DNA from 2 places in the Arthrobacter sp. GCM10027362 genome. Region 2 is predicted to be linked to the other one. Evidence: riboswitches for the same ligand, from Rfam matches in the RefSeq annotation. Region 2 holds a riboswitch; the other holds the start of a gene.
The links. A riboswitch is a leader RNA that binds a small molecule or an ion and turns the genes downstream of it on or off. The one in region 2 is predicted to bind thiamine pyrophosphate.

Region 1: linked by a shared signal. The riboswitch ahead of ACFQ36_RS07470 (ECF transporter S component) and the one ahead of thiO (glycine oxidase ThiO) in region 2 are both predicted to bind thiamine pyrophosphate.

What each region holds. Positions count from the first base shown of each region.
Region 1 is NZ_JBHTML010000033.1:2,644-24,346, forward strand. Features, by position in the region: gene ACFQ36_RS07455 (aminodeoxychorismate lyase) at 1-872, shown strand, start outside; gene ACFQ36_RS07460 (energy-coupling factor transporter transmembrane component T family protein) at 901-1,695, opposite strand; gene ACFQ36_RS07465 (ABC transporter ATP-binding protein) at 1,692-3,212, opposite strand; gene ACFQ36_RS07470 (ECF transporter S component) at 3,212-3,838, opposite strand; TPP riboswitch at 3,904-4,036, opposite strand; gene ACFQ36_RS07475 (DUF4235 domain-containing protein) at 4,213-4,473, shown strand; gene mnhG (monovalent cation/H(+) antiporter subunit G) at 4,525-4,917, opposite strand; gene ACFQ36_RS07485 (monovalent cation/H+ antiporter complex subunit F) at 4,907-5,179, opposite strand; gene ACFQ36_RS07490 (Na+/H+ antiporter subunit E) at 5,184-5,786, opposite strand; gene ACFQ36_RS07495 (Na+/H+ antiporter subunit D) at 5,783-7,429, opposite strand; gene ACFQ36_RS07500 (Na(+)/H(+) antiporter subunit C) at 7,426-7,890, opposite strand; gene ACFQ36_RS07505 (Na+/H+ antiporter subunit A) at 7,887-10,892, opposite strand; gene ACFQ36_RS07510 (MFS transporter) at 11,088-12,479, shown strand; gene dcd (dCTP deaminase) at 12,510-13,091, opposite strand; gene ACFQ36_RS07520 (D-alanyl-D-alanine carboxypeptidase family protein) at 13,174-14,631, shown strand; gene ACFQ36_RS07525 (tryptophan 2,3-dioxygenase) at 14,663-15,544, opposite strand; gene ACFQ36_RS07530 (cation:proton antiporter regulatory subunit) at 15,601-16,083, shown strand; gene ACFQ36_RS07535 (cation:proton antiporter) at 16,090-17,271, shown strand; gene ACFQ36_RS07540 (extracellular solute-binding protein) at 17,938-19,254, shown strand; gene ACFQ36_RS07545 (carbohydrate ABC transporter permease) at 19,251-20,213, shown strand; gene ACFQ36_RS07550 (carbohydrate ABC transporter permease) at 20,217-21,059, shown strand; gene ACFQ36_RS07555 (ABC transporter ATP-binding protein) at 21,087-21,703, shown strand, end outside.
Region 2 is NZ_JBHTML010000251.1:19-4,158, reverse strand. Features, by position in the region: partial or broken gene thiC (phosphomethylpyrimidine synthase ThiC) at 1-1,093, shown strand, start outside; gene thiE (thiamine phosphate synthase) at 1,116-1,757, opposite strand; TPP riboswitch at 1,905-2,012, shown strand; gene thiO (glycine oxidase ThiO) at 2,009-3,223, shown strand; gene thiS (sulfur carrier protein ThiS) at 3,220-3,459, shown strand; partial or broken gene ACFQ36_RS20920 (thiazole synthase) at 3,461-4,140, shown strand, end outside.

The DNA of each region.
Region 1 (21,703 bases), on a different contig from region 2:
TGACAGTTTTGGTGTTCCTGGATCCCGCCCATGAGAACGGCCGCGTGGCCGACGCCTCCAAGCCCCAGCTGATGGCCACCGACCAGGGGGTCACCCGCGGGGACGGCATCTTCGAAACCCTGCTCGTCGTGGACGGAACACCGCGCAAGCTCACGGCCCACCTGGACCGGCTGGCCGTGTCGGCCGAGGCCATGGACCTGGTGATCCCGCCCGCTGCAGCCTGGGAAAAGGCTATCGCCACCGCCATCGCGGAGCATCCGCCGGCGGACGAGCTGGCGGTCAAGCTGCTGGTGACCCGCGGCGTCGAAGGCGCCGGCTCCCCCACCGCCTGGGTCCAGGCCGGCCTGCCGGGAACCTCGAGCCGGGAACAGCGCGAGTCCGGCATCGACGTGCTGCTGCTGGACCGCGGCTACGACAGTTCCGTGGCCGAGCGGGCACCGTGGCTGCTGCTGGGCGCCAAGACCCTCTCCTACGCGGTCAACATGGCGGCGCTGCGGTACGCGAAGAAGCAGGACGCCGACGATGTCATTTTCACCTCCAGCGACGGGCGGGTGCTGGAGGGCCCTACCTCCACCGTGCTGATCGCCACCGTGCGGAACGGCGTAAAGACCCTCACCACACCGCTGCTGGAAAGCGGCATCCTGCCCGGCACATCCCAGGGCGCGCTGTTCAAGACCGCGGCCGAGGCCGGCTGGCAGCTCGGCTACGGTCCGCTGGAGCCGCACGACCTGTTCGAGGCCGACGGCGTGTGGCTGGTCTCCAGCATTCGGCTGATGGCTCCGGTGCGCAGCATCGACGGCAAGGAGATTCCGGTCTCGCGCGAGCTGACCGAGGAACTCACCGGGCTGCTGGTCAAAGGCAGCCGCGCCTAGGGCGTTCAGCGGCTCCCCGCGCCCCGCCCTAGGCGAACACGAGGTTCCAGGTTCCGGCGCCCAGCGCGGCAGCCAGCGCGGCGGCGGCGATCAGTGCCCCGCCGAGCACCACCCAGACATCGATCCGGCCGAACCTGGACTCCCGGGCCCAGCTGCGTTCGGCCCCGCCGAAGCCGCGGGCCTCCATGGTCACCGCAAGCCGGGATGCCCGCCGGATCGCCTGAACCAGCAGCCCGAAGCTCTGCCCCAGGAGCGCGCCCAGCCGCTGCAGCGGGTTCCCGTGGGAGCCGACGCCGCGCGCCCGCCGTGCCATGCCGATGGTCTGCCATTCCTCGGCCATGAGCCCCACCAGCCGCATCGCGGCCAGGGTGCCCAGGACAAAGCGGTGCGGCAGCCTGGCCTTCTGGGCCAGGGCGTCGGCCAGGTCCGTGGGATCGGTGCAGCTCATCAGCAGGATCGCAGGCAGGGCGATCGCCAGGCCGCGCAGCATGAACCCAAGCCCCAACTGCAGGGAGCCTTCGCTGATCGACCAGATTCCGGCGTCGAGCAGCACCGCGCCGCTGTCGGCCGAAAGGATCGCGGTGCTCCAGCCGCCGAGGGCGGCGGCCAGGATGAGCGGCCAGCCGCGCTGCCACAGCAGGCGCAGGGTCAGGCCGGCCAGCGGGAAGAGCGCCAGCTCGCCGAGCAGCGCCGTCGAGGCCGACACCCAGTCGATGGACAGGGCCAGCACGGCCGTGATGAAGACGACGGCGGCGAACTTCGCGAGCGGGTTGGCCCGGGTCAGCAGCGCCTTGTTGCCGTGCAGGGTCAGGGCCTGCCTCATACGGCACCTGCCTGCATCCGGGCAGAGCCCAGCCGCAGTTCGGCGCCGCCCAGGACGGCGCTGAATTCCTCGTCGTGGGTCACCGAGACCACGGCGGTGCCGGCGTCGAGCAGTTCGGACAGGAACGAGGCCAGTTCCGCCCAGGTGTTCGCGTCCTGGCCGAAGGTCGGCTCGTCCAGCACCAGCACCTGCGGATGCGCCGCCAGCACGGTGGCCACCGAGAGCCGCCGCTTCTCGCCGCCGGACAGGGTGTAGGGGTTCGCGTCCGCCAGGTGGCCCAGGCGCAGCCGTTCCAGCAGCTCGTCCACCCGCTCGGCACCGTGGCCCAGGTGCCGGGGGCCGAACATGAGTTCGTCCAGCACCCGGCCGGTGACGAACTGGTGCTCCGGCTCCTGGAAGACGGTGCCGATGCGGGCGATCAGCTGCTCGGCCTTCCACTTCCAGGGGTTGCTTCCCGCGCCGGCGCTCAGGCCGGCGGCGGCCGTAACCGTGCCCGCCACCGGTGCCAGCAGCCCGGCAAGGGTCAGCGCGACGGTGGATTTGCCGGCCCCGTTGGGTCCGGTGATCGTCAGTGCCTCGCCGGCCCGGACCCCGGCATTAATGCCGGACTGCACGGTGGCACTGCGCCCGCGGCGCGCCCGCTCCCGGGAAACGGCCAGCTCTTCGGCGGTCAGCAGGAGGCCGCCGCCGGCGCCGGTCCGGGCGCGGGTAGCGGGGACATGGCCGGGCACCCACACGCCCGCGGCGGCCAGCAGCTGGCGGGCCTGGGCCAGCACCTGCTCCGGCGGACCGTCCAGGAACACCGCGGGCTGCCGCGCTCCGGAGGCCGAGGTGCCCGGCTGCAGCACCACGATCCGGTCCACGAGGTCCTGCCAGACGGCCACGCGATGCTCGACCACAACCAGGGTGGCACCGGTCTTGTCCAGGCAGCGGCCGACAGCGTCGCGCACCTCAAGCACCCCGGCCGGGTCCAGGTTCGCGGTAGGCTCATCCAGCAGGATCAGGCCCGGGCGCATGGCCAGGATCCCGGCCAGCGCCAGGCGCTGCTTCTGTCCGCCGGACAAGGCCGAGGTCGGGTGGTCCAGCGCGAACCCTCCCAGCCCGACATCCTCGAGCGCTTCCTGGACCCGCGGCCAGATCTGCCCGCGCGGCACGGCCAGGTTTTCCGCGCCGAAAGCGACGTCGTCGCCCAGGCGGGAGAGGACCACCTGCGTTTCCGGATCCTGCTGCATCAAACCGGCCCGCCCCCGCTGGCTGCGGGGCGCGGCACCGTCGAGCAGCAGCGCGCCGGCCTCGTCGGCGTCGTCGTTGTCATCGCCGAGCACGCCCGCCAGGGCGTGCAGGAACGTCGACTTGCCCGATCCGGAGGCGCCCAGCAGCAGCACGCGCTCCCCCGCCTGGATTTCCAGGTCCAGGCCGTGGATCGCGGGCGCGGGACGGCCGGCGTGCCGCCAGCCCCAGCCCCGGGCGGAAATGGCAGCCGGCCGCACCACGGCGCCGTCGTCGTGGGCGGACATCAGGAAAGGACCGGCTCCGTGGCGGCCTTGCGGGAGGCGAAGGACGCGAGTACGCCGGTCCTCGCCAGGCCCCGGGTGGCAAGCCAGGAGAGGGCACCGGCGAGGACGGCACCGGAGACGGCGGTGAACACGATATAGGCGAGCTTGTCGCCGGCTTCGTAGGCGATGTTCCAGCCCCACGGCGCGAAGGAATCGTTCAGGCCGCAGAACAGGCCCGCCCCCGCTCCGGCCAGCAGTGATGCCGGCAGGTTGAACTTCCGGTACACCAGCGCGGCAAACACGAGTTCGGCACCGAGGCCCTGCAGAACACCGGAGATCAGCACGGTGGTGCCGTACTGGGAGCCCATGATGAGCTCCCCCGTCGCGGCCACCGTTTCGCAGAACAGGGCGGCGCCCGGCTTGCGGATAATGAGCATGCCCAGCACCGCGGGAATCATCCAGCCGCCGGCATACAAGCCGGTCAGCGGCGGGTAGACGGCGTTCAGCGGTGTTGAAATGAGGTTGGCGCCCTGGGACCAGGCCCAGAAGATCACGCCGCCGGCGACGGCAATCAGTGCCGCCACCACAATGTCCACCACACGCCAGGTGTATTTGGTCTTGGCCGCCTTGGCGGAAATGTCAGTCATGTGTCCTCCCGAGGTACAGGAGGGGAAAGTGCTCCCGGGGCAGCGGCACGGCCGCGCCTTCCGGACACTCTGAGAACTCGACTCCCTTCGCCGGTACTAGCCGGAGCAGGTTCGAGGGTCTGCGGTAGTCCGCACTCTCAGCGTCCCGTCCCGCCCGGCCCGCGGGCCGTGGGAACGGACGCTCCCCTGTCGTTTGATGTGCTGTTGCCAGCGTGATCCAGTCTACACTGCGGTACCGGAACCGGCGGCGTGGCGCCCGGCCGCAGGCGAGGCGCCGTGCTTCGGTCGATTCCCTCCGCCCGCAAGCTCGCGGCGGGGCCCTCGGAGCCTTAGGCTGGTGGCAGATGTGGTGGACGCCGAGGAACGGAGTTGCAGTGAACGTACTTTTCAAGCTCATGGGGACCGGAGTCAGCATCGGCAGCGGCCTGCTCGCCAGCAAGATCATCGACATGGTCTGGAAGAAGGTCACCGGCAAGGATTCGCCCAAGCACGACGACGACTTGGAAAACAGCCTTCGCTCCACGCTGGTCTTCGCGCTGGTGTCCGGCGCCGTGAGCACCGTCATTCGGGTGTTGTCCCAGCGGGGCACGCAGCGCGCCATTGCCCGCTACACGAAGACCCGGAGCCTGGTCTGAGGCCGAAGTGTTCCCCGGCGCCCGTGCGCCGGCCCCGGGGAGCACCGCCGGCTACTGCCGGTCCGCGCCCTCTTCGGTGCCGAGCAGTTCTTCGGCCGCGGCATGCTGCACCACGGCGTCCAGATCGTCCTCGGTGAGGGTTTCCTTGCGCAGGTGCTTGGTGCGGTAGCCGGCCCGGCCCACCATGTGAGCGGACACGGGGACCGTGAGCAGCTGGAAGAGCCAGGCCAGGACCAGCACCGGCACCGCGGCCCAGCTGCGCAGCTGCAGGCCCAGCCCGGCCAGCAGCAGCAGCAGCCCGAACACCTGCGGCTTGGTGGCCGCATGCATGCGCGAAAGCAGGTCGGGGAAGCGGAGCAGGCCGATGGCCGCCGCCAGGGACATCAGCGCCCCAACCACCAGGCAGGCCGCGGAGGCAATGTCCAGTACCAGGTCAGTGCTCATGGGCCCGCCTGTCGATCACGAACCGGGCCACCGTCACCGAGCCGATGAACCCGACCAGGCAGATCACGGCCACCAGGATCAGGTTCTCCTGATGGCCGTTGACGGCCATGTCCACCATCAGCGCCGCCGAGACCACGGAGAGCAGCACGTCGATGGCCAGGACCCGGTCCAGCAGGGACGGACCCCGGATGGTGCGCACGATTGCCGCGGCCGCGGAAACCGACAACAAGGCGGCGACAATTACCAGAACCGCGCCCATCAAGCCTTCATTCACGGCCTCTCCTCCCCTGCGCCATTTGTTCCACGGTTCGTCCACTGCCGTATTCCGCTCGTACCAGTGCCAGTTCCTCCTTGGTTCCGAAGGCTCGGATCAGCCCGGCTTCGATCCGGAGCACCTGGGCGCGGAAGGCCTCCGCCTCCTGCGGCCCGGAAATGTTCAGGCAGTGCAGATAGAGGGTGGAGCCGGAACGGTCCACTTCCACCACCAGGCTGCCCGGAATCAGCGAGATCGCGTGCCCCGTGGCGGTGAGGATCAGGTCCGAGCGGGTGCGCAGCTTGACCGCCAGCACCGCATTGCGGATCCGCGGGCCGGTAACCACTGCCAGCCAGAGCACCTGGAAGCTGGCCACCGCCACGTGGTAGACGAACGTCAGCAGGAACACGGCGCCGGCGAGGATATTCAGCCGCCCGCCCAGCTCCACCGGAGGCAGGTAGAACAGGTTCACCACCACCACCGAGATGATGGCGCCGAACAGCAGGTTGCCGGCGCTGAAGTCCTGCCAGAGCGCGCCCCAGAGCAGCACCAGCCACACCAGCAGCGGCAGCTCGGTCAGGAACGGAATCCGGGGCCGCCGGGGTGCCCGCCTCACGGTCCGGCCCCCTCTCCGACGGCGTCGCCCGCACCGGCACCGGCCCCCGGGCCGAGCACGGCGTCGATGTAGGGCGTGCGCTCGAGCATGCTCCCGGCCGCCTGGTCGCTGAGCTGAAACAGCGGCCCGGCGAACACCGTGAGCGCGACGCCCACAACCACCAGGGCCAGGGTCGAGCCGACCATCGTCCGTGGCAGCAGATCGATCACGCCCCGGCCGGAGAAGCGCCCCACCGGCTGGTCCGTGACCAGCCGCGACGTGCGCATTGCCGAGCCGTCCGGCGCCGTCGCGACCAGGACCGGATCGGGGTGCTCGGCGTCCTCGGGGGTGCGCCAGAAGGCACGGTTCCACACCCGCGCCATGGCCAGCAGGGTCAGCAGCGAGGTGGCCACGCCGCCGGCCACCAGCAGGTACGCCACCGGCGTACCCAGGTCCACCCCGGCCTGGAGCAGCCCGAGCTTGCCCAGGAACCCGGAAAACGGCGGGATGCCGGCCAGGTTCATGGCCGGGATGAAGAAGAGCGCGGCCAGCAGCGGCGAGAGCCTGGCCAGGCCGCCGAGCCGGTCCATGTTCGTGGTCCCGCCGCGGCGGTCGATCAGCCCGGCGACCAGGAACAGGCTGGTCTGCACGGTGATGTGGTGCGCCACGTAGTAGACCGCCGAGGCCAGGCCCAGCCGCGAGGACATCGCCAGGCCGAAGACCATGTAGCCGATGTGGCTGACCAGCGTGAACGAGAGCATGCGCTTGATGTCGATCTGGGCAATCGCGCCCAGGATGCCCACGATCATGGTCAGCAGGGCCGTGACCATCAGGAAGGTGTTGATCCTGTCCCCGGGGAACAGCAGGGTCTCGGTGCGCACCAGCGCGTACACGCCCACCTTGGTCAACAGGCCGGCGAACACCGCGGTGACCGGGGCCGGCGCGGTGGGGTAGGAGTCAGGCAGCCAGAAGGAGAGCGGGAACATGGCCGCCTTGATGCCGAAGGCGACCACCAGCATCAGGTGCAGCATCATGTTGGTGCCCGGATCCAGCGCATCCAGCCGCAGGGCCAGGTCTGCCATGTTGATGGTGCCGGTGGCCGCGTAGATCATGGCAATGGAGACCAGGAACAGCAGGGAGGAAATCACGCTGACCACCACGTAGGTAACGCCGGCGCGCACCCGCGGGCCGGTCCCGCCGAGGGTCATGAGCACGTAGCTGGCCGTGAGCAGGATTTCGAAGCCCACGTAGAGGTTGAACAGGTCCCCGGTCAGGAAGGCGTTGGAGACCCCGGCGACCAGGATCATGTACGTGGGGTGGAAGATCGAGACCGGCCCGGCCTCGTCGCCGCCGGCCATGCCCTGCCCGGCCGCGTAGACCAGCACCGACAGGCTGACGGTGGTCGAGACCACCAGCAGCAGCGAGGAGAACTCATCCACCACCATGCTGATGCCGAACGGCGGCAGCCAGCCGCCCAGGGTGACCGCCTGCGCTCCCTGCGTCCACGCCGAGTAGAGCAGGAAGACCTCCAGGCACAGCGTGAGCGCGAGCGTGGAAATGGTCACCATGCGCTGGGCCTTTGGCTGCCTGATGAACAGGAAGGCCAGCGCCGCGCCGATAAACGGCAGGACGACGGCGAGGGGTGCAACGGATGCCGCGTTCATTCTTCCCCCTTCGCGCGTAGTGTGCCGGGGGCCTCCTCGGCCTCGGCGCGGATGAATTCGGTGGTTTCGGCGGGCATTTCCGCGTCGTCCTCGGCATCGAAGCTGGGCTGGTTGGCCACGCGGCGGTCTTCGATGTCGTCCTGGACCTCGTCCTGCCGGCCCAGCACCCAGGAACGGTAGATGATCCCGAGCATGAAAGCCGTCACCGCGAACGAAATGACGATGGAAGTCAGGATCAGCGCCTGGGGCAGCGGGTCGTTGTAGGCCTCCGGCCGGATGTCCTTATTGAACAGCGGTGCCAGCCCGGCGGCCCCGCCGGTGCTCAGGACCAGGATATTGGCGCCGTTGGTGAGCAGCATGAGCCCGAGCATCACCCGCGTCAGGCTCCGTTCCAGGATCAGGTAGACGCCGACGGCGAAGAGCGCTCCCATGACCGCCAGCAGCGTAATGTTCACGGTCACCGGGCCACTCCTTCCTCGATCTCTTCCGGCGCCTCATGGGGAATGCCGCGCTCCGGGTAGGACGGCGGATGGGACGGCCGGCCTTCGCTGCGCTCGTCGATTTCCGAGCCGAAGCTGCGCAGCACGTCCAGGACCAGGCCCACCACCACCAGGTACACGCCGACGTCGAAAATGGTCGAGGTGACGAACTTGTGGTCGCCGAACACCGGCAGGCTGAAATGGATAATCGCGCTTTGGAAGACCTCGCCGCCGAAGAACAGCGGCGCGATGGCGGTCAGCGACGCGGTGCCCAGCCCCGCGGCCAGCAGCACGCCGGCGCTGACCGGGGTGGCCTCGGCCAGCTCCACCCGCCCGCCGGCCAGGTACCTGACGGCCAGGGCCAGTCCGGCCAGCAGGCCGCCGGCGAAGCCGCCGCCGGGCAGGTTGTGCCCGGCCAGCAGCAGGTACACGGAGAAGACCATCACCGAGTGGAACAGCAGCCGGGTGACCACTTCGAGGATGATCGAGCGCCGTTCCGGCGCCAGCGTGCGCCCGGCGACGAGCCACGGGTCGCGGGCGGCCGTGGCGAAGCGGCGGGCGGTCAGCACCGCGGCGCTCCGGTGCCCCTGCTCGTCCATTTCGGTCATGCGGTCCACCGAGCCGGTGGCCACGGTCTCGGCCCGCGGCCGCTTGTCCCCGCGGCCGCGGACGAAGATCAGGCTGGCCACGCCGGTGGCCGCCAGGGCCAGCACGGAGATTTCGCCGAAGGTATCCCACGCCCGCAGGTCCACCAGGGTGACGTTGACGATATTCGCCCCGCCGCCGCCCTCGTAGGCCATTTCCGGGAAGGCCAGCGAGATCGGTGCGGCCGTGCGGGAGGCCATCGCCACCGCCGCCAGCGCCATCATGGCCAGCCCGAACGCCACGCCCAGCCCGGCGCGCAGCAGTTTGTAGCCGCCGGGGGCCCGCAGCCACAGCCGGGCCGGCAGCGAACGCAGCGCCAGCACGATGGCCACCAGCACAATGGTCTCCACCAGCATCTGGGTCAGGGCCAGGTCCGGCGCGCCCTGCAGGGCGAAGAGCAGGGCGATGCCGTAGCCGGTGACGGAGACCATCAGCACGGCCAGGAAGCGCTTGTTGGCTTGGATGGCGGCCAGGGCCCCCGCGATGATGGCCAGACCGATGATGGCCTGCACCGGGGAGTCGAACCATACCCAGCGGGCCGGCCACGGCGCACCGAACAGCAGCAGGGCACCGACGGGGGTGGCAACGGCGACGGACAGGATCACGAACAGGTAGAAGATCAGCGAACCGCGCTGGGTGCGCCCGGTCACCCAGATGGCGGCCTCGTCCAACGCGCCCACGACGCCGCGGTAGATCCGTTCGGCGTCGAGGAACTGGACAGTGCCGTCCTGGAACCGTTCCACCTGCCGCCGCAGCCGGAACAGCAGCAGGCCGACGGCGAGCGTGAGCACCGTCAGGCCCAGCGCGGGCGTCAGCCCGTGCCAGAGCGCAAGGCGGCTGCCGCCGTCGCCGGCGAAGAGCGAGGTGTACGGCTGCACCGCGGCGTCCACCGGCACCGGCCAGAGGCCGAAGAGGACCGTGGCGGCGGCCAGCAGCGCCGGCGAGGCCAGGAAGGCGCGGGAAACCGGCTTGAACGCCGTCGCCTCGGCTCCCGGCTTGGTGGCGAAGCCGCCCCAGACAAAGCGGGCGCTGTAGGCGAAGGTGAGCATGGATCCGGCCACCACGCCGGCGAGCACCGCCCAGTCCGTCCAGCCGCCGTGCTCCGCCCGGTGGAAGAAGGCCTCATACACGGACTCCTTCGCCACGAAGCCCAGCAACGGCGGCACGCCGGCCATGGACGCCGCCCCGACCAGGGCCACCGCAAACAGCTTCGGCGCCGCCCGGTGGATCCCGGAAAGCAGGCGGATGTCGCGGGTACCGGACTGGTGGTCGATAATGCCGACTACCAGGAACAGCGTCGCCTTGAACAGCCCGTGCGCCAGCAGCAGGCCCAGCCCGGCCAGGGCAGCCTCCCGGTAGCCCTGGCCCACCACCAGCGTCAGGAAGCCCAGCTGGCTGACGGTCCCGTAGGCCAGGATCAGTTTGAGGTCGAACTGCCGCAGGGCCTGCCAGCCGCCCACCAGCATGGTCAGCAGGCCGAGCACGGTCACGACGGCGTCCCAGTGCCCGGTCCCGGCGAGGCCCGGGGCGAACCGGGCAACGAGATAGATGCCGGCCTTGACCATGGCGGCGGCGTGCAGGTAGGCACTGACCGGGGTGGGCGCGGCCATCGCCGCCGGCAGCCAGAAGTGGAAGGGCACCAGTGCCGACTTGCTGATCGCCCCGGCCAGGATCAGCAGGATGGCTACGTCGACGACGGTTCCATGCGCCAGCAGGTCCGGGGCCCGGTTGAGCAGTTCCGAGATCCGGTACGTGCCCGCGGTCTGGCCGAGCAGGATCAGGCCCACCAGCATGGCCAGGCCGCCGAAGGTGGTGACCATCAGGGCCATCAGGGCCGAGCGGCGGGCGGCCAGGCGCTGCCGGGCGAAGCCGATCAGCAGGTAGGACAGGATGGTGGTCAGTTCCCAGAAGACGTAGAGCATGATCAGGTCATCGGTGATGACCAGGCCGAACATCGCCCCGGCAAAGGCCAGCAGCTGCGCTCCGAAGGGTCCGACGTGCACATCGTCGGCTTTGAAATAGCGGGCGCAGTAGAACAGCACCAGCGCGCCGACACCCAGGATCAGCAGCGAAAGCACCGCCGAGAGCGTGTCCATCCGGAAGGCCAGTTCCAGCCGTAGCTGGGGAATCCAAGCCAGGACTTCGGCCGGCGGGGCGTTCGGGCCGCCGCCGAGGGCATGCTGGTCCGTACCGGTGTACCGGCCGAAGGTGGCCAGCAGCCAGACGAACCCGCCGGCCGGCACCGCCGCCAGGAGGTAGAAGGTGGAACGTCCCAGCTTCCGGAAGATCATGGGCGCTGCCAAGGCCACCACAAAGAGAAGGGTGAGCACAATCAGCACGATTTCTCCGGAGCAACCTTCTGGGCTTGTCGGGGACACGGGAACACTGGCAAAGCAGGAGGGCAGCCCACATCCATGCTACCAAAGGCATACGTGCGGACCGGTCCGTGGCGCGCCCGCTCCGGGAATCCGCGCTGATTCCGCCGCCGGTCCGCCCCGCGTTCCATCCGGCCCGCAGGCCGATAGCATCACGGTATGAGCCACACCGCAGACCGCCCCGCCCCGCCGGACGGCACCCGCTCCGGGCGCGCCGCAGCCGCGCTGCGCGTGTTGGCCTGGGCCTCCTGGGACTGGGGCTCGGCCGCCTTCAACGCCGTGATGACCACCTTCGTCTTCACCGTGTACCTCACCGGAGACGCCTTCGGCGGCAAGGACCATGCCTCGGCCGTGCTCGGCTACGGGCTGGCCGTCTCCGGGGCCGCCATTGCCCTGCTGGCCCCGGTGACCGGTCAGCGCTCGGATGCCGGCGGCCGGCGCCGGCTCTTCCTCGGGATCAACACCGCGGCGGTGGCGGCGCTGACCGCCCTGTGCTTCTTCGTCCGGCCGGCCCCGGAGTACCTGCTCCTGGGCGTGGGCCTGATTGCGCTGGCCAACGTGTTCTACGAATTCGCCAACGTCAACTACAACGCCATGCTCGCCCAGATCTCCACTCCGGCCAGCATCGGCAGGATCAGCGGCTTTGGCTGGGCGATGGGCTATGTCGGCGGCATTGCCGCGCTGGCGCTGGTGCTGGCCGGTTTCGTGCTGCCGGAGGCCGGCTGGTTCGGCGCGACGCGCGCCGACGGGCTGAACATCCGGCTGGTGGCGGTCTTCTCGGCGCTGTGGTTCCTGGTCTTCGCCCTGCCGGTGCTGTTCGCCGTGCCGGAGGTCCCGCGCCGGCCGGGCAGGGCACCGGCCGGAATCCCCGCCTCCTACGCCGGGCTGGCGCGCAGGATCAAGGCGCTGTACCGCACGGACCCGCACACCATCTATTTCCTGCTCTCCAGCGCCGTTTTCCGCGACGGCCTGGCCGCTGTCTTCACCTTCGGCGGCGTCATCGCGGCCGGCACCTTCGGCTTCACCCTGACGGAGGTGATCTTCTTCGCCATCGCGGGCAATATCGTCGCCGCCGCCGGTGCCGTCGCCGGCGGCTTCCTCGACGACCGGGCCGGGCCCAAGGCGGTGATCATCGGCGCCCTGGCCGGCCTGCTGGCCACCGGCGGCGCCCTGCTGGCCCTGGGTCCGGACCAGCATGTGCTGTTCGGCTTCGCCTTCGACGGGACGCTGACCTTCTGGGTCTTCGGGCTGCTGCTGTGCCTCTTCGTCGGCCCGGCCCAGTCCGCGTCCCGGGCTTACCTGGCGCGGCTGGCGCCGGAGGGCGAGGAAGGCGGGCTGTTCGGGCTCTACGCGACCACCGGCCGTGCGGTCAGCTTCCTGGCACCGTCGCTCTTCGCGCTGTGCATCGGAGTCTTCGGGTCCCAGCGCTTCGGCATCCTGGGCATCCTGCTGGTGCTGCTGGCCGGGCTGCTGCTGATGCTCCCGGTCAAGCCGCCGGCCCGCCCGGCCAAAACCCGTCGGCGTGCCACCCGCCGGCCTTTCCGGCGCTGACAGGCCGCCGGCCGGCCGGTCGGCGGGGAATCAGCGCCCGATGAGGGTGCGGTGGAAGTTGATGTAACTGCGCGAGGCTGTCGGACCGCGCTGGCCTTGGTAGCGGTTGCCGTACTCCCCCGAGCCGTACGGATGCTCGGCCGGGGAGGTCAGCCGGAAGAAGCACAGCTGGCCGATCTTGGAGCCGGGCCAGAGCTTGATCGGCAGCGTGGCCATATTGGACAGTTCCAAGGTCACGTGGCCGGAGAAGCCCGGATCGATGAACCCGGCGGTGGAGTGGGTGAGCAGGCCCAGCCGGCCCAACGAGGACTTGCCCTCCAGCCGGGCGGCAATGTCTTCGGGCAGCGTGACGGTCTCGTAGGTGGAGCCGAGCACGAATTCGCCCGGGTGCAGGATCAGCGGCTCGTCCGGCTCCACTTCGACCAGGCGGGTCAGCTCCGGCTGCTCCTCGGACGGATCGATGTGGGCGTACTTGTGGTTGTCGAAGAGCCGGAAGTACCTGTCGATGCGCACATCCACGCTGGAGGGCTGGATCATGTTCGGCAGGTAGGGGTCCAGGACAATCCGTTCGGCTTCGAGTTCGGCGCGGATATCACGGTCAGAGAGCAGCACCTACTAAAAATATCGCATCCAAACCGGCCGTCCGGCGCGGCTGCGGCACCGATCCTGCCGGTCCGCTGGCAACATGGACCCCGTGAACAGACATCGGCGGTCCCGCGAATGCCTCCGGCCGCACCAGCCCCGGCGCTCGCGGCTGCGGGCCGGATTCTCCACTGCCGCGGCGGCTGCCGCACTGTGCCTGGCGGGCGTGGGCCTGTCCGCCGCGCCCCTGGTGCCGGCACAGACTGCCCAGGCCGCGGAGCCGATCCGGGACGCGCAGAGCATCAAGGTCTTCGTCAACAAGGACCATCCACTCAGTCCGGTGAGCTACAGGCCCGCCGACCTCACCACGATCAAGGGCACCGGGTTCACCCTGCGCAAGGCAGCGGCCGCCAAACTCTCCAGCCTGTTCACCGGTGCCCGCAAGGCAGGCCACCGCCTGGCCGTGGTCAGCGCCTACCGCTCCTACTCCTACCAGGCCGCACTCTACGATTCCTACGTGCGCAGCTACGGCAGGGCCTATGCGGATACCATCTCGGCCAGGCCGGGCTACAGCGAGCACCAGACGGGGCTGGCCGTGGACGTGGGACAGGCCCGCACCACCTGCCAGCTGGAGGCCTGCTTCGGCAGCACTCCCGAGGGCAGGTGGGTGGCCGGGAACGCTTACAAGTACGGCTTCATCGTCCGCTATCCGAAGGGCCAGCAGAAGGTCACCGGCTACACCTACGAACCGTGGCACCTGCGCTACGTGGGGGTCACCCTCGCCACCGCCATGCGCACCAAGTCCATTCCCACGCTGGAGCACTACTACACGCTGGGCAAGCCGAGCATCCGCAGCGCCGCGGACCTGCTCGCCGCCGATGCGGCCGGGGACCTCTGGCGCTACCCCGGCGGCACCGGCAGGCTGGGGGCCCGGGTGCGGATCGATACCGGCGGCTACGACACGGTCCGGGCCGGCTTCACGCTGGACTGGAACCGGGACGGGACGCTGGACATGCTGCTGCAGATGAAGGACGGACGCCTGCTGGTCAACTTCGGCAAGGCCGGCGGCGGATTCCGCAACCCGGTCAAGGTCGGCGACGGCTTCGCGGGCATGACGCTGGCCGCCGGCCGCTGGGTAGCCGGACACAAGTACCCCGGCGTGCTTGCGAGGACCTCGGCCGGCACCCTGCGCTACTACCGCAACGCTTCCGGCCGGGCGGTATCGAAGGCGACCACGGCAGCCTCCGGCTTTTCCGGTGCCCGCTTCACCATGGCGGACTGGGACCAGGACGGACGGCAGGACCTGCTGGCCGTCCGCGGCGCGGCGCTGTACGTCCAGCGCGGCAACGGCACCGGCGGCTTCAGCGGCGCTGCCCGCAGGATTGGCTCCGGCGGCTGGAACAGCGTGGCCGGCCTGACCCCGCTGCGCGGCTACGCCGGCCCCGGCAGCACCGGCCTGATGGCCACGTTCAAGAACGGCACGCTGCGGTACTACCCCTACGGCAAGGGCGGGTTCGGCAGCCGCAGCACCGAGGCCACGGGGTTCAAGAACCGCACCGTGTTCCGGTAACGTTCAGCGGCTGCTCGAACGGCGCCGCGGCTTACGACGGCGGGGCGCCGGAGTCGTCGGCCCTGCCGATCTCGGTGCGCACCGCGAAGAGTTCCGGGAAGAACGTCAGGTCCAGCGCCTTGCGCAGGAAGCCCGCGCCGGACGAGCCGCCGGTGCCCCGCTTCATGCCGATGATCCGCTCCACCGTCCTCACATGCCGGAAGCGCCAGAGCTGGAAATTGTCCTCCAGGTCCACCAGCTCCTCGCATGCCTCGTAGACATCCCAGTTGTCATGGGCATGCTCGTAGATGTACTTGAAGGTCTGTACCAGCTCCGGATCGAAGACGTGGGCCTGGCGGAAGTCGCGCGCCAGCAGATGTCCGGGGACCGGATGGCCGCGCCGGTGCAACAGGGCCAGGAACTCGTCGTAGACGCTGCTTTGCTCCAGCAGTTCCGCCAGCATCCGGTGCGCCTCGGGCCTGGCCTCGAAGACCCGGAGCATGTCGGCGTTCTTGTTGCCCAGCAGGAACTCCACCGCCCGGTACTGGAAGGACTGGAAGCCGGAGGCCGAGCCCAGCTCGCCGCGGAATTCGGCATACTCGGCCGGGGTCAGCGTGGCCAGCACCGACCACTGCTCGGCGAGGATGTGCTGGATGTGCTTCACCCGGGCGATACCCTTCATCGCGTAGCGCAGGTCGTCGGCGCGCAGCTGGTCCCGCACCGTGCGCAACTCGTGCAGCACCAGCTTGAACCACAGCTCGGTGGTCTGGTGCTGGATAATGAACAGCAGCTCGTCGTGGTGCTCGGGCCGGCTGACCGGCACCTGGGCCGACAGCAGCCGGTCCAGCTGCAGGTAGGAGCCGTAGCTCATCTTGCCGGAGAAGTCAGTTTCGATCCCGCTTTCGATGCTGCGGGTGTTCTTTTCCACCGCCATGGGACAACATTACGGCCACCGGATACGGGCGGCGCGGGGCGGATTAGAGTTGAGCCATGGAGGTAGAGGAAACACCGCTGCCGGGTATCGGCATCCGCCGCGAAATCGTCGTCGGCAACGGCCGCCGGGTGGGCATCGTCATCCAGCGCGACGGCCAGACTGAGCTGATCATCTCCCGGATGGACGACCCGGATGCCTGCCTGGCGTCCATCCCGCTGAGCACCGAGGAAGCGGCCACCCTGGGCAGCCTGCTCGGCGGCCCGCGGCTGGTGGCGCAGCTGGCCGCAGAGCACAGCGACCTGCCGGGGGTAAGCACGCGCCAGTTCCTGGTCACCGAGGACACCCCCTTCGCGGGCCGCCCGCTGGGTGAGACCAAGCTCAGGACGCGCACCGGCGCCTCGGTCGTGGCCATGCTGCGCAGCGGCCAGGTCCTGCCGTCGCCCACGCCCAATGACGTGATCGAACCGGGGGATCTGCTGATCGTTGTCGGCACACCGGACGGCCTCGACGCCGCGGCTGCCATTCTGCACGGAAACTAGGCCGCCGTGGGCGCCACGACGGCGACGCTCATCGAGCTTGGCATCGTCTTCCTCGGGCTGGGCATTTTGGGGCGGCTGGCCGCCCGGATGGGTATGTCCCCCGTGCCGCTGTACCTGCTGGGCGGGCTGGCGTTCGGCCAGGGCGGCTTCGTCGAATTCCGCGGCATCGCCGAATTCGGCCACATCGCCGGCGAAATCGGCGTGGTGCTGCTGCTGTTGATGCTTGGCCTGGAATATACGGCCATGGAACTGGTGACCGGGCTGAAGCAGTCCTGGCAGGCCGGCCTGATGGACCTGGTGCTCAATTTCACCCCGGGCGCGGTCCTGGCCTATGTCCTCGGCTGGGGACCGGTGGGCGCCATGGTCTTGGGCGGGGTGACCTATATTTCCTCCTCCGGCATCGCTGCCAAGGTCCTGACGGACCTGGGCAGGCTGGGCAACCGGGAAACCCCGGCGGTGCTGGCCGTCCTGGTGCTGGAGGACCTGGCCATGGCCGGCTACCTGCCGGTCATGACGGCCGTGCTGGGCGGCGTCGGGCTGCTCGGCGGGGCGACGGCGGTGGGCGTCTCGTTGCTGGTGATCAGCGTGGTGCTGCTGGCCGCGGTGCGCTACAGCCACCGCATTTCCAAATGGATCCACAGCCCCGAACAGGAGACCTTCCTGCTCAAGCTCATCGGCGCCGCCCTGCTGGTGGCCGGGCTGGCCTCGGCCATGCAGGTCTCCGCCGCCGTCGGCGCGTTCCTGCTGGGCATCGCGATCTCCGGGGCGACCGCGGACAGTGCCACCCGGCTGCTGGAACCGATCCGCGACCTGTTCGCCGCCACCTTCTTCGTGGCCTTCGGCCTGAACACGGACCCGTCCACCATGCCCCCGGTGCTCGGCTGGGCGGTGCTGCTGGGAATCATCACGGCGGCCACCAAGGTGGCCACGGGCGCGTGGACCGCACGGCAGGCAGGGATCGGCCGCTGGGGCCGCGTGCGGGCCGGGACCGTGCTGATCGCCCGCGGCGAGTTTTCCATCGTCATCGCCGGGCTGGCGGTCACCTCCGGGGTGCTGCCGCAGCAGCTGAACGCCCTCGTCGCGGCCTACGTGATGCTGATGGCCGTGGCCGGGCCCGTTGCGGCCCGCTTCACCGAACCGCTCCTGCGCCGCCTTGCGCGCCAGCCCGAGCCCGAGCCCGTGGGCTGATCAGCGTACCGACGAATCCCACCGCCAGGGCAGGCCGCGCGTTTCGAGGGCCCGCCCGCAGCAGCGCAGCACGTCCTGCCAGGAATCCGGCGAGCCCCGGGCATCGGGAAACAACCTGTCCAGCACCCGGGCGCAGATACCGGCATCCGCCTCATACTGAACGTCCTGCGGAAGCCGGATCCGGGTAGAAGAGGAGCTGCGGCCCGCCCGGACGCCTCGGCGGCCCGACCAGCACTTCCACATAGCCATCCTGCGGCGGGCGGGAGCCGGATGGCTGCATCGCATAGGCGCCGAAATGGCCCATCAGTGCGCCGCGGTCTCCAGGCAGGTCCACTCCAGGTCCAGCGCCCGGCGCTCCCAGGCCGCAGCGGGCAAAGCGGCACAGCGGACAAGGATCCCCGTCCACTACCGTCCGCAGGTCATCAGCCGTGAGCGTCACGGAACGATCCTGCCACGGGCGGATTCCGCGGGCAGTTTTTGGCCATCTGGTCTTCTTCGCCGTCCGTTTTTTCGCATCGTTTTCGTGAGGCCACGGGCACGGTCTGTGGCGCAAACCACAAGCGGGCCCTATGGTCGCTAGCAAGGTTGCCGAGTGCTGGTGGCCCGTGGGAGTGCGCAATCTGGCCGTCTACGAGGAATCTACAAGGATGTGGAGGCGCAGTACCAATGTTCCGTAAGCGAACACGCAGGACCGGGCTGTGCCGGCGGTTCGGGTTCCCCGGCGCCGCGCTGCTGGCCGGAACCCTCGCCTTGGGTGGCTGTGCCGCTGAAGCCGGGCCACCGACCCTCACCTGGTACATCAACCCCGACGCCGGCGGGCAGGCATCCATCGCGGCAGAGTGCACCCGGGAGGCAGGCGGCCGGTACCGGATCGAGACCTCGCTGCTGCCCAACGACGCCGCCTCCCAGCGCGAACAGCTGGCCCGGCGCCTGGCCGCCGGGGACACGTCCCTGGACATCATGAGCCTGGACCCGCCGTTCATCCCGGAACTGGCCGAGCCCGGCTTCCTGGCCCCCGTCCCGAAGGAAACGGCCCGGCGCACCTCCCGGGGCGTCGTCGACGGCGCACTGGCCGGAGCCCGGTGGAAGGGCGAACTGGTCACGGTCCCGTTCTGGGCCAATACGCAGCTGCTCTGGTACCGCAAGTCCGTGGCCGAGGCGGCCGGTCTGGACATGTCGCGGCCGGTGACCTGGGACCAGATCATCGATGCCGCCCGGAAGCAGCAGAAGTTCCTGGGCGTGCAGGGCGCGCGGGCCGAATCCATGACTGTGTGGGTCAATGCGCTGATCGAATCCGCCGGAGGCCGGATTATTGTCAATCCCGAGGCCTCCGCAGACCGGATCCAGCTCGGGCTGGAATCCGAAGCGGGCGCCAAGGCGGCCGACATTGTGTCCACCATCGGCGCCGAGGGCCTCGGCGGCCCGGGCCTGCCCACCCAGGACGAGAACAACTCGATGATCCTGTTCCAGGGTGCCCAAGGCTCGTTCATGGTGAACTGGCCCTTCGTCTGGCCCGCCACCAATGCCGCCGTCGAGAACGGCGGCCTGGACGCGTCGCTGCCGGAGGACATCGGCTGGGGCCTGTACCCGCGGATCGACCCGGACCGTCCGTCGGCACCCCCGCTGGGCGGCATCAACCTCGGTGTCGGCGCCGCCAGCCGTCATCCGCACCTGGCCTACCAGGCCATCGAGTGCATCGTCAGCCCGGAAAACCAGGCGGACTACTTCCTCACCAACGGCAACCCGCCGTCGAACACCCGGGCCTACGAAGATCCCCGGGTCGCGGACGCCTTCCCGATGGCGCAGACCATCAGGGAATCCCTGGAGCTGTCGGCACCGCGCCCGCAGACTCCCTACTACAACGAGGTCTCCACCGGCATCCAACAGCACTGGACCCCGCCCAGCGCCGTGGATCCGCAGTCCACGCACCACTCCACCGCGGAGTTCATCCTTGCGGTACTCAGAGGGGAGAAACTGCTGTGACCGCCACCGTCAACACCCGGACCGGGGCCAGGACGCAGGCAAAGGCGGCGCAGGAGCGCGGCAGCGCACGGACCAGGGCCGAACGGCGCCTGGGCTGGCTGCTCGCCGGCCCCGCGTTCGTCGTCATGCTGGCCGTCACCCTCTACCCGATCCTGCAGGCCCTGTTCGACTCGCTGTTCAAGTTCCGCCTCACCGCCCCGGATGACCGGCGGTTCATCGGGCTGGGCAACTACGGCGTGATCCTCTCCGACGGGGTGTTTTGGCAGGCCTTGGGCGTCACGCTGCTGATCACCGTTGTCACCGTCGTCGTGGAACTGGTCCTGGGCTTTGCCCTGGCGCTGGTGATGCACAAGGCGCTTAAGGCCGTGCGCGGGTGGCTGCGCACGGCGATCCTAGTCCCCTACGGGATCATCACGGTGGTGTCGGCCTTCGCCTGGTTCTATGCCTTCGACATCAATTCCGGCTTTGTCAACCACTGGTTCGACTGGGTGCCGGGCATCGGCCCGGACCTGAACTGGTTTGCCCAGACGGGCACCTCGCTGTCCGTGATCATCGCGTCGGAAATCTGGAAGACCACCCCGTTCATCTCGCTGCTGCTGCTGGCCGGCCTGGCCCAGGTGCCGGACGAACTGACGGAAGCCGCCGAGGTGGACGGCGCCACCTGGTGGGAGCGGATGAGCCGGGTCATCCTGCCCAACATGAAGGCGGCGATCATGGTGGCGGTGCTCTTCCGCGCGCTGGACGCCTTCCGCATCTTCGACAACGTATTCATCATGACCGGGGGCGCCTACGGCACCGAGGTGCTGTCCCTGCTCGCCTACCGCACCTCCATCGGGCGGCTGGAGATCGGCCTCGGGTCGGCAATCTCGGTGGTGCTGTTCGTCTGCGTCCTGCTGATCTGCTTTATCGCCATCAAGCTGTTCAGGGTGGACCTGGCCGGCGCGAGAGGGGGCAGGTAAACCATGAACAGATCGTCGACCCGCGGGCGCGTGGCCTGGTCCGTCGTTACGGTCCTGGTCCTGCTCTACGCGCTCTTCCCCGTCGCCTCCATCTTCGCCACCTCCTTCAAGCTCCCCAGCGAGCTGACCTCCGGCAAGTTCCTGCCGGAGAACTGGAGCACTGCCAATTACGAGCAAATCCTCGTCGGCGACGCGCAGGAACTGTTCCTGAGCGCGCTGCGCAACTCCATCGGGATCGCCCTGATCGCCACCTTCATCGCCGTGGTGCTGGCCACCCTGTGCGCCTACGCCATCGCCCGGCTGGACTTCCCCGGCAAGAAGCTGGTGCTCACCACGGCGCTGGCCGTGTCCATCTTCCCGGTGATTTCCATCGTGACCCCGCTGTTCAACGTCTGGCGCAGCATCGGGCTCTACGACACCTGGCCGGGGCTGATCATCCCCTACCTGTCGCTGACCCTGCCGATCTCGATCTGGACGCTGGCAGCCTTCTTCCGGCAGATTCCCTGGGAGCTCGAGCAGGCGGCGCAGGTGGACGGGGCGACGACGTGGCAGGCTTTCCGGAAGGCGGTCGTGCCGCTGGCGGCCCCGGGGGTGTTCACGACGGCGATCATCGCCTTCTTCATCGCCTGGAACGATTTCGTCTACGGCATCTCGCTCACCTCGACCGAGGCCGCCCGGCCCGTCCCCGCCGCGCTGGCCTTCTTCACCGGTGCCTCCCAGTTCGAGGCGCCCACGGGGGCGATTTCAGCCGCCGCGATCATCGTCACCATTCCGGTCGTGCTGCTGGTGGTGCTGTTCCAGCGCCGGATTGTCTCCGGCCTCACCCAGGGCGCCGTCAAGGGCTGACCAGCTTCCGCAGAAAGGATTCGGATCATGGCATCCATTACCCTCAGCCACATCGTGAAGCAGTACGGCGACGGCTTCCCGGCCGTGAACGACGTGAGCATCGACATTGCCGACGGCGAGTTCATCATCCTGGTCGGCCCGTCCGGCTGCGGCAAGTCCACGCTGCTGCGCATGATCGTCGGGTTGGAGGACATCACCTCCGGCGACCTGCTGATCAACGGCGAACGCGTCAATGACAAGGCGCCGCGGGACCGCAACCTGGCGATGGTATTCCAGAACTACGCCCTCTATCCGCACCTGACGGTGTTCGAGAACATCGCCTTCCCGCTCCGGCTGGCGAAGAACAAGCACAGCGAGCAGGAGATCCGGGACCGGGTGACGGAGGCGGCCAGGACCTTGGAGCTGACCGAACACCTGGACCGCAAGCCGGCCAACCTCTCCGGCGGCCAGCGCCAGCGGGTAGCCATGGGGCGGGCCATCGTCCGGCACGCCGATGCGTTCCTCTTCGATGAGCCGCTGTCGAACCTGGATGCGAAGCTGCGCGGCCAGATGCGCTCGGAGATCTCCCAGATGCAGCGCCGGCTGGGCGTCACCTCCGTCTACGTCACGCATGACCAGACGGAGGCCATGACGCTGGGCGACCG
Region 2 (4,140 bases):
GATCATCCGCAATTCCCCCGTCCCGATCGGCACCGTGCCCATCTACCAGGCGCTGGAGAAGGTCAACGGCCAGGCCAACGAGCTGACGTGGGAAATTTACCGGGACACCGTGATCGAGCAGTGCGAGCAGGGCGTGGACTACATGACCGTCCACGCCGGGGTACTGCTGCGCTATGTGCCGCTGACCGCCAACCGCGTCACCGGCATCGTCTCAAGGGGCGGGTCCATCATGGCCGGCTGGTGCCTGGCCCACCACCGGGAGAACTTCCTCTACACCCACTTCGACGAGCTCTGCGAGATCTTTGCCAGGTACGACGTCGCGTTCTCGCTCGGCGACGGGCTGCGGCCGGGCTCGACGGCGGACGCCAACGACGCCGCACAGTTCGCCGAGCTGGACACCCTGGCCGAGCTGACCAAGCGGGCATGGCGGCACGATGTCCAGGTCATGGTCGAAGGCCCCGGGCACATTCCGTTCCATCTGGTGCGCGAGAACGTGGAACGCCAGCAGGAGCTCTGCGACGGCGCCCCGTTCTACACCCTCGGCCCGCTGGTGACCGACGTGGCCCCCGGCTATGACCACATTACCTCGGCCATCGGCGCCACCGAGATCGCCCGCTACGGCACGGCAATGCTGTGCTACGTCACCCCCAAGGAGCACCTCGGCCTGCCCAACCGGGATGACGTGAAGACCGGCGTGATCACCTACAAGATCGCCGCGCACGCCGCGGACCTGGCCAAGGGCCACCCGGGCGCGCATGAACGGGACGATGCGCTGTCCAAGGCCCGCTTCGAATTCCGCTGGCGGGACCAGTTCGCCCTGTCCCTGGACCCGGAGACGGCCGAGGCCTTCCACGATGAGACGCTGCCGGCGGAGCCGGCGAAGACGGCGCACTTCTGCTCGATGTGCGGGCCGAAGTTCTGCTCCATGCGCATCTCCCAGGACATCCGTGACCAGTTCGGCGGAGCTCTTGGGCAGGACCTTGGACAAGACAGGGAGCAGGAGGTTATCGCCGGGATGAACGCCAAGTCCGCCGAATTCCTGGCCTCCGGCGGCAAGGTCTACCTCCCCGAGCCCGCAGTCCCCCGCACGTAGGTAGATGCCGCCGAGCCGCCGGTTATAGCGGCGGCAGGGCGGCCCGCAGCCTGCGGGCCGCCTCGGCGGGATCCTCGGCTTCGGTGATGGCGCGGACGACGACGATCCGTCCGGCGCCGGCATCGGCCACCTGGTCCACGTTGGACAGATCGATGCCCCCGATGGCGAACCACGGCCGGGTGCCGCCGGCCGCCCGTACCTGTTCGGCCGCCTCCTTGATGAGCTGAAGTCCGACGGCGGGGCGACCGGGCTTGGTCGGCGTGGCCCAGACCGGGCCGACGCAGAAGTAATCCAGCCCCGGCTCAGCCACCGCCGCGGCGACCTGCTCCGGGCTGTGCGTGGACATCCCGATGCCCGTGTCCGGGCCCACCAGCGAGCGCGCGGCGGCCAGCGGCAGGTCATTCTGCCCGATGTGGAAGACCGGGGCGCCGGCGAGCAGGGCGATGTCCGCCCGGTCATTGACCGCCCACAGCCTGCCGTGGCGCTGCGCGGCCTCGGCCAGCACGGCCAGCAGTTCGAGTTCTTCGGCGGCTTCAATGCCCTTGTCCCGCAACTGAATGATGTCCACGCCGCCGGCGAAGGCGGCATCGACGAAGTCTGGGAAATCGCCCTGGCGGGTGCGGGCGTCGGTGCAGAGGTACAGCTGGGCGGATCCGATCGGCATGCCCCCAGCTTAGCGTTCGCCGCCTGCCCTGTGCTTCGCAAGCTCAGCACGGGAACCCGGGCGGCTCTCTGCCGAGGGTCCCGCCGCGGGCGAAGCGAGCGATGGGAGGCGGCTGAGCGTTGTCAGCAGGCGGCAACTGCTAAGGTGTTGTCCGACTGCGGGAGCCCTGCACGGCACGGGCTGAGAGGGCGCATGGCGCCGACCGCTTGACCTGATCCGGTTAGTACCGGCGTAGGGAAGGAACAGGAATTTTGCCTACTCATGCCGGGGCGCAGGGCCCCGAAGCCGATGTCGCCGTGGTTGGTGCCGGCATTGTCGGGCTGGGGATCGCCTGGGAGGCGGCCCGCTCCGGGCGGACCGTCGTCGTGGTCGATCCCGAGCCGGCCGGCGGGGCCACCTTCGCCGCCGCGGGCATGCTGGCGCCGGTCAGCGAGCTGCACTACCAGGAAGAAGAGCTGCTCGAACTCACCCTCGCTTCGGCCCGGTTGTACCCGGAGTTCGTCAAACCCCTCGCAGGTCCCACCGGCTACCGGTCCACCCGCACGCTGGTGGTCGGCGCCGACGCCGCGGACCGGCAGGCCCTGGCCGACCTGCGGCAGCTGCAGCTGCAGCACGGCCTGTCCGTGCAGCCGCTCGGCGTCCGCCAGGTACGTGCCGAGGAACCCATGCTCGGCCCGCAGCTGTCCTGCGCCTTTGGCATCGACCAGGACCACCAGGTGGATCCGCGCGTCCTGGCTGCCGCCCTGCAGGCAGCCCTGGCCGCCCATGCCGGCGGCCAGGGCTGGCTGCTGCGCCGGCCCGCAACCGGGCTGCTGCATGCCGACCCTGCCGATACCGCATCCGCCGTTACCGGCGTCGCACTCGCCGGCGGCGGCACAGTGCGCGCCGCGGAGGTGGTCTTGGCCAACGGACTCGGGGCTGCCGAAATCGCCGGGCTGCCCGACGGGCTGCGGCTGCCCCTGCGGCCGGTCTACGGGGACATCCTGCGGCTGCGCGTGCCCGAGCAGCTGCGGCCGCTGCTGACCGCTACCGTGCGCGGCCTGGTCCGCGGCCTGCCGGTGTACCTGGTCCCGCGCGAGGACGGCACGGTGGTGCTGGGCGCGACCCAGCGCGAGGACGGCCTGGCCGCGGTGTCCGCAGGTGGTACCTACCAGCTGCTGCGGGACGCCCAGGCGCTGGTGCCCGCCGTGGCCGAACTTGAGCTCATCGAGACGACGGCGCGGGCCCGGCCCGGAACCCCGGACAATGCCCCGCTGCTCGGCCGGGTAGCCGCCCCCGGCGGCGGGGACGTTCCCGGCCTGATCGTCGCCACCGGTTTCTTCCGTCACGGCGTGCTGCTGACCCCGGTCGCGGCCCGGATCTGCCGCGAACTCATGGACGGTGACGGCGACGGTCGCTGGGACCGATTCCGACCCGACCGCTTTTCCGCCTCCGACCTCACGTCCTCCCGAAGGAGCCTGAAGTGACCAGCATCAACCTCAACGGCAGCCGGCGGCCGATCGCCGCCGGGCAGACCCTCACCGACCTGGTCTGCGAAGTAACCGGGCGTCAGCTGACCGCCGACGGGCGCCCGGCGGACGGGGCGCGGCTGGGCGTGGCCGTGGCGCGCAACGCCGAGGTGGTCCCGCGCCGGAGCTGGTCCGCCACCGTGTTGGCCGACGGCGACGATATTGAAATCATCAACGCGGTCCAGGGAGGCTGAGATGGACAACGATCCGCTGATCATCGACGGGGTGGCGCTGCAGTCCCGGCTGATTATGGGCACCGGCGGCGCCCCGAGCCTGGACGGGCTCGGCGCGGCGCTGCAGGCCTCCGGCACCGAACTGACCACCGTGGCCATGCGCCGCTACAGCCCGGCCGCCGGGGACTCGCTCTTCGCCCTGCTGCTGGAGCAGGGCATCCGGGTGCTGCCGAACACCGCCGGCTGCTTCACCGCGCGCGAGGCGGTGCTGACCGCCGAGCTGGCCCGGGAGGCATTGGAAACCGACTGGGTCAAGCTAGAGGTGATCGCCGACGAGCACACCCTGCTGCCCGACGCCGTCGAACTGGTGGACGCCACCGAGCAACTGGTGGCCCGCGGCTTCAAGGTCTTCGCCTACACCAATGACGATCCGGTGCTGGCGTTGCGGCTGGAACAGCTCGGCGCCGCGGCCGTAATGCCCCTTGGCGCGCCGATCGGCACCGGGTTGGGCATCCTGAATCCGCACAACATCGAGCTGATAGTCTCCCGCGCCGGCGTCCCGGTGGTGCTCGACGCCGGCATCGGCACCGCCTCGGACGCGGCGTTGGCGATGGAGCTGGGCTGTGATGCCGTGCTGCTGGCCACCGCGGTCACCCGCGCACAGGAGCCGGTGCGGATGGCCGCGGCGTTCCGGCACGCCGT